DNA from 3 places in the Methylobacterium sp. Leaf93 genome. Region 1 is predicted to be linked to each of the others. Evidence: predicted binding sites of a transcription regulator. Region 1 holds the regulator's gene; each other region holds the start of a gene.
The links. Region 1 encodes LexA, which represses DNA repair genes until DNA is damaged. Its sites were predicted from a motif close to TGTTCNNNNTGTGTTCNG; they were not measured.

Region 1 (2,264 bases):
GCCCAGATCGCGACGGCGCCGTTCGCGACCTATCATTTCCAGACTGTCCAGCCGTTCGGCATCGTCGGCAACGCCCTGACCTTGCCCCTCGTATCTCTGGCGGTGATGCCGGCGGCGGTGCTCGGAATCCTCGTCTATCCCTTTGCCCTCGATCAGCCGGTCTGGTGGGCCATGGGGTTCGCGGTACGGGGGATGCTCACGATCTCCGGGTGGATCAGCGGGTTTGGCCACGCCACCCTCGTCGTTCCGGCCTATGGCAGCACGGCCCTCTGCCTGCTGGCCCTCGCCCTGCTCCTGCTGACGCTCCCCGTGTCGGGGCTGCGCTGGATCGGACTCGCTCCGGCCGCTCTCGGCGTCGCCCTCGCCGCCACACCACCGCGCTACGACCTCTACATCGATCGGGAGGGTGGGGGCGCGGCCCTGCGCGACCTTGACGGCCGACTGGCCATCCTCGGAAACCCGCCCGCGTTCGTCCTCGAACAATGGCTCAAGGCGGACGGCGATTCTCGGAAGGCCGGTGCCATATCTGCCTCCACGAAAAGCCGTTGCGATACGGTCGGCTGCACCGCAGGGACGGAGACGCGGCGCATCGTGGCGCTCGTCAAGGACAAGCGGGCCTTTGCAGAGGATTGTGAGAGGGCAAACATCATCATAGCCCGCCGCGACGCTCCCAAAGGATGCCGCGCCGGCCTCATCGTCGATCGGGCGTTCCTGGCGGAGCGGGGGGCGACTGCCGTTCGCTTCGGGCCGGACGGTCCTGTCGCGACATCGGCACGCGTACCGAACGTCGGGGCTCCATGGCGACGGGCCATGGGTGATGCCTCGCCTGTGCCCTCTACACCGGCCGAGATCGCGAAACCATCGGATCCCGAGATAGACGAAGGCGACCTATTGCCGGACACGCCCTCGGATCGGCCTCAGTAGCGGCGGACGAGGCTGACCAGGCGACCCTGGATCTGTACGCGGTCGGGACCCAGCACCCTCGTCTCATAGGCGGGGTTGGCGGCCTCCAGGGCGATGGAGGAACCGCGACGACGCAGGCGTTTCAGAGTGGCTTCCTCATCGTCGATGAGGGCCACGATGATGTCCCCCGTATTCGCGGTGTCCTGCTTCTTGATCACCACCAGATCGCCGTCGAGAATACCCGCTTCGATCATCGAATCGCCGCGCACCTCAAGAGCATAATGCTCGCCCCCCGACAGGAAGTCGGGAGACAGCGTGACCGAGTGACTTTGATTCTGGATCGCCGAGATCGGCGTACCGGCCGCGATCCGGCCCATGACTGGGATGGTGATGGCCCGGCCGGTCTCGTCCTGAGCCTGGGTCGTGGGCTGGCGCATGGATGGCGTCGCTTTGGACCGTCCGCCTTCGACGACGCTGGGCGTAAAACGGCGGACTTCGCCAGCGGGAGCCGGCTTCGGCGCGGGGGCGCCGGTCAGGCTTTCGGGCATCCGGATCACCTCGATCGCCCTGGCCCTATTCGGCAGGCGCCGCAGGAACCCACGCTCTTCGAGGGCCGTGATCAGCCGGTGGATGCCCGATTTCGACTTGAGATCGAGTGCGTCCTTCATCTCGTCGAACGACGGCGGGACGCCACTCTCCTGCATTCTCTGCTGAATGAATTGGAGAAGATCCAGCTGCTTACGCGTCAACATACAGATCACTCTTCCACCGAAGCCAATGGCCGCGACTAACGCCGCCGAAACAAAACACGAACACGGTAGACGTTCTGGAAGTGTTCTGCAAGGGTTCCGTTAACGCGATGGTAGAGTTTGTTCCTCGGCTGAAATTCGCCGCCATCCCGGCACCGGAACTCGGCTGCCGGTTCGCACCTCGCAAGTTCGTTCGATCCCGACACCATCCGATCCCGAGGGCTGTTCGCCCCGGCGTGGTCGTTCAATAGAGACGGTGCCACCGGTTGCCGGCTTCGCCTGAGAATCGGGAATCCGGCTCGACCGCAGCGACGGACCGGCGAGCCGATACAGCACCCTCAATCCGACCGGAGCCGGATGTCCTGGCTCATTCGCCGACCTCGATGGTCGCAGCGACCAAAAACCGGCGACGATGCCGTTCAGTCGAGATAGTCGCCGTACTTCTCCACATGGCTAGCGAGCCCGAGGCCGTGCTCGCGCACGAGGCGTTCGGCCAGTTCCGCATCGCGCGCCTCGAGCGCCTTGATGATCGCCACGTGTTCCTTGATCGAGTTGGCGGCGCGGTCGCCCTGGCGCATGGCCGTGTTGCGGATTCCGCGAACATGCATGAGG
Region 2 (2,264 bases), on a different contig from region 1:
CAGGCGATCGCCTCGCAGAGCCTGCGCAACGTCACCGACATCGAGGCCGCCAAGCATGCCCTCGCCGCGCGCCTGATCGCCCTGGGCAAGGCCCACGACATCCTGCTGACCGGACAGCGGGAGAGCGCGGAGATGGCGGCGGTGCTGACGAGCGCCCTGTCGCTGCACGACGACCAGCAGCCCGGCCGGTTCCACCTGTCGGGCCCCGACATCGTCATCGGCTCGAAGGCGGCGTTGTCCCTCGCCCTGATGATGCACGAACTCGCCACCAATGCCGCCAAGTACGGCGCCCTCTCCCGGCCGGACGGCCGCGTCACCGTGGCGTGGAGCGTGGTCGCGGCGGACGAGGACGACACGATCCACCTCACCTGGTCCGAGCGCGGCGGCCCGCTCGTGCATCCCCCGACCCGGAAGGGCTTCGGCTCGCGCCTCATCGAGCGTGGGCTCGCCGGCGCGGTGGGCGGCGAGGTCTCCCTCGCTTACGAACCGGACGGCCTGGTGTGCCGGGTCATGGCGCCGCTTTCGGGGTTCCAGGGAAATTTCTAGCAGCCCAAAAAGGCGTCCCGCTCGCGTGGCCCTTTCGGTCTTCAAAGCTTCGTCTGGTCCCGACGGTGGGCAAAATCCGACGCCGATATTGTGGCTGTACGCTTTTTGTTCTAGCTGGGTGACGGATATGCGTGGCGTGCGTCTTGCCCGCCCGGCCCGTGCGCCCGACATGGCGACCGGTGGCGGGGCCGTCGTCGTCGACCTCGCCGCATGACGTCTCGGAGACGATCGCCGCCGAGCGTCGTTGTCGACTGCCCGTTCCTGCAAGCCCTGCCGCCCAAGTCCTGCCGCCCAAGTCCTGCCGCTCAAGCCCTGCCGCCGAAGAGACCCAATGGCCAAAGCAAAAGCCGCCGCCAAGACACCACGGGGCCTGAAGAGCCAAGCGGCGCAGGCGCAGGAAGAGAGCGTCGAGGCGCGGATCGAGAAGCTGTTCGAGGGGAGCCCCGACCGTCGCGTCATCGCCGTGCGCGGCGCGCGCGAGCACAACCTCAAGAACATCGATCTCACGATCCCGCGCGACAAGCTCGTGGTCTTCACCGGCCTGTCGGGGTCGGGCAAGTCGTCGCTCGCCTTCGATACGATCTATGCCGAAGGGCAGCGCCGCTACGTCGAATCGCTTTCGGCCTATGCCCGCCAGTTCCTCGAGATGATGTCGAAACCCGATGTCGATCAGATCGACGGGCTCTCCCCGGCCATCTCCATCGAGCAGAAGACGACCTCGAAGAACCCGCGCTCCACCGTGGGGACGGTGACCGAAATCTACGATTACATGCGTTTGCTCTGGGCGCGGGTCGGCATCCCCTACTCGCCCGCCACCGGCCTGCCGATCGAGAGCCAGACGGTGAGCCAGATGGTCGACCGGGTGCTGGCCCTGCCCGAGAAGAGCCGGCTCTATCTCCTCGCTCCCGTCGTCCGGGGCCGGAAGGGCGAGTACCGCAAGGAGATCGCCGAGTTCCAGAAGAAGGGCTTCCAGCGCTTGCGCATCGACGGCGAATACTACCCGATCGACGATGCGCCCAAGCTCGACAAGAAGCTCAAGCACGATATCGACGTGGTGGTGGACCGCCTCGTGGTCCGGGCCGACATCGCCGCGCGGCTGGCTGATTCCTTCGAGACCGCCCTGGAACTGGCCGACGGCATCGCGCTGATCGAATTCGCCGATCCGGCCGAGGGCGAGAGCATCACCTTCTCGTCGCGCTTCGCCTGCCCGGTCTCCGGTTTCACCATCGCCGAGATCGAGCCGCGGCTGTTCTCGTTCAACAACCCGTTCGGCGCCTGCCCGACCTGCGGCGGCATCGGCCACGAAATGCGGATCGACCCCGAACTGGTCATTTCCGACGCCAAGCTCAGCCTCAAGCGCGGTGCCGTCGGCCCCTGGGCGAAATCGACCTCGCCCTATTACGGCCAGACCCTCGACGCCCTGGCCAAACATTACGGCTTCAAGACCAGCGTGCCCTGGTCGGACCTTCCCGAGACCGCGCACAAGGTGATCCTCTACGGCTCCGGCCGCGAGTCGATCCGCTTTGCCTACAATGACGGCATGCGCGCCTACGAGGTGAACAAGCCGTTCGAGGGCGTGATCCCGAACCTGGAGCGGCGCTACAAGGAGACCGAAAGCGACGCGTCCCGCGACGACATCGCCCGGTTCATGAGCGAGACGCCCTGCGCCTCCTGCGGCGGCAAGCGTCTCAAGATCGAGGCCCTGGCGGTGAAGGTCG
Region 3 (2,264 bases), on a different contig from region 1:
GACAGATAGACCACGGCGGCCGCAAGGACGGCGAAGCCGAGGCCGAGCGCGACCAGGAGCCACTCGCGCTTCAGGAGGAATGCCGGCATGACATGCATGCGTCCTCTCGGGGTAAGACAGATAACCGGTTCACAGTCGAGACGAGGCGCCTCATGATCCTGAAACCTGTCCGAAGCGTGATGAACCGATGAGCGCTCGAAACGTTGCAGGGCGACCGACTGCATCCTCTCACGAGGCAAAACCCACGCCGCCGGTCACGGCCGCGTATCTGGAGCGCGTCACCCTACAGTATCTGGAGCGCTACAGCGCCTCCGTGGCGATGCTGCGCCAGACCTTGGAGCGCCGGGTCGCCAAGAGGTGCCGGCTCCGGGACGAAGACCCCGCCGCCTTCGCCGAGACCGTCGCCGCCATCGTGGAGCGCGCCCGTTCTTCCGGCCTCGTGGACGACGCCCGGTTCACCGCCGCGCGGGCGGCGACCCTGCGCCGGCGCGGGGCCTCCGCCCGCGGCCTCTCGGCCAAACTCGCCGCCAAGGGGGTCGACCGGACGCTGATCGCCGAAACCCTGGAGACCGAACGCGACCGGGGCGAGGAAGAGGGCACCAATGCTGAGGAGGTGGCGGCCCGCGCTTATGCCAAGCGCCGCCGTCTCGGCCCGTTCCGCCGCCCCGACCTCCGCGCCACCCACCGCGACAAGGATCTCGCCTCGATGGCGCGGGCCGGGTTCTCCTATGGATTGGCGAAGGCGGTCGTCGACGAGGAGGTGGATGCGGAGGACGGGCTCGACCGGTGATGGACGCCTCCCCGTGAGCCGTGGAGTGCTGTCGCCTGCGCTCGCCGCATGGACGACGAGGTCCATGCGGCCCTCTCCCCGCCCGGCGGGGAGAGGGGGAAAGCGCGCTGCGACATTTTCGGCCGCGCCCGACGAAAACTTGAACGAAACACGAACGACGCGCATGTCCCTGTCATGGACGAGACCCTCGCCAAGAAGCTGCGCATCCTGGCCGATGCCGCGAAATACGATGCGTCCTGCTCCTCGTCGGGGGCGCCGAAACGCGTGGCCGGCAAGGGCGAACTCGGCTCCACCACCGGCGCCGGCATCTGCCACGCCTATACGCCGGACGGGCGCTGCATCTCGCTCCTGAAGATCCTGCTGACCAATTACTGCCTGTTCGACTGCGCCTATTGCGTGAACCGGCGCTCCTCCAACGTCGCCCGCGCCAAGTTCACGGTCGAGGAGGTCGTGACCCTCACGGTGGAGTTCTACAAGCGCAACTACATCGAGGGGCTGTTTCTTTCCTCGGGCATCATCAAGTCGCCCGACCACACGATGGAACTGCTGACGCGGGTGGCGAAGTCCCTGCGGCGCGACCACGGCTTTCGCGGCTATATCCACCTCAAGTCGATCCCAGAGGCGAGCCCGTGGCTGGTGGAAGAGGCGGGGCTCTATGCCGATCGGCTCTCGATCAACCTCGAACTCCCCACCGATGCCAGCCTGCACCGGCTGGCGCCGGAGAAGAACGGCCCGGTCATCCAGAACGCGATGAAGCAGATCGGCGCCCGGATCACCGAGGCGAAGGCCGAAAAGCGCCGGTTCTCGCCCGCCGGCCAGTCGACCCAGGTCATCGTCGGCGCAGACACCACCACCGACGAGGCGCTGATCCGCAAGAGCGCCCTCCTGTACGGATCGTTCAACCTGAAGCGGGTGTATTACTCGGCCTTCAGCCCGATCCCCGACGGCTCCGCCATTCTGCCGCTGAAATCCCCGCCGCTCCAGCGCGAGCACCGACTCTATCAGGCCGATTGGCTGATCCGGTATTACGACTTCTCCGCCGACGACGTGGCGGATGCCGCCGAGGACGGCATGTTCTCCCTCGACATCGACCCGAAACTGGCCTGGGCCTTGAAGCATCGGGGGCGTTTCCCCGTGGACGTGAACGCCGCCGACCGGGAGATGCTGCTGCGGGTGCCGGGCCTCGGTGCGCGGGCCGTCGACAAGATCGTGAAGGCGCGGCGTCACACGCGGCTGCGCCTGGACGACGTCGCCCGTCTCACCTCCGGCCTCAAGCGCGCCCGCCCGTTCCTGATCGCCGCCGATTATCACCCGGGACCCGGCGGCACCGACCGGCTGGACCTGCGCGCCAAGCTCATCGAGCCGGCGCGGCAGCTGAGCCTGTTTTGATGGACCGTGATGGTGAGCACCACCCTCCCCCCTCTGCGGGGGAGGATGCCTGCGGAGCAGACGGGAGAGAGGGCGACCTCTCCGG

Region 2: uvrA (excinuclease ABC subunit UvrA) is a predicted target of LexA. The motif match lies at 642-659, and genes of this name have one in related genera.
Region 3: ASF26_RS11655 (putative DNA modification/repair radical SAM protein) is a predicted target of LexA. The motif match lies at 930-947, and genes of this name have one in related genera.

The regions. Positions count from the first base shown of each region.
Region 1 covers NZ_LMMS01000009.1:8,467-10,730, reverse strand. Annotated here, with positions in the region: gene ASF26_RS07905 (ComEC/Rec2 family competence protein) at 1-924, shown strand, start outside; gene lexA (transcriptional repressor LexA) at 918-1,655, opposite strand; gene ASF26_RS07895 (GntR family transcriptional regulator) at 2,072-2,264, opposite strand, start outside.
Region 2 covers NZ_LMMS01000012.1:327,586-329,849, reverse strand. Annotated here, with positions in the region: gene ASF26_RS10120 (PAS domain S-box protein) at 1-546, shown strand, start outside; gene uvrA (excinuclease ABC subunit UvrA) at 878-2,264, shown strand, end outside.
Region 3 covers NZ_LMMS01000018.1:3,614-5,877, forward strand. Annotated here, with positions in the region: gene ASF26_RS11645 (TAXI family TRAP transporter solute-binding subunit) at 1-98, opposite strand, end outside; gene ASF26_RS11650 (RecX family transcriptional regulator) at 188-790, shown strand; gene ASF26_RS11655 (putative DNA modification/repair radical SAM protein) at 965-2,179, shown strand.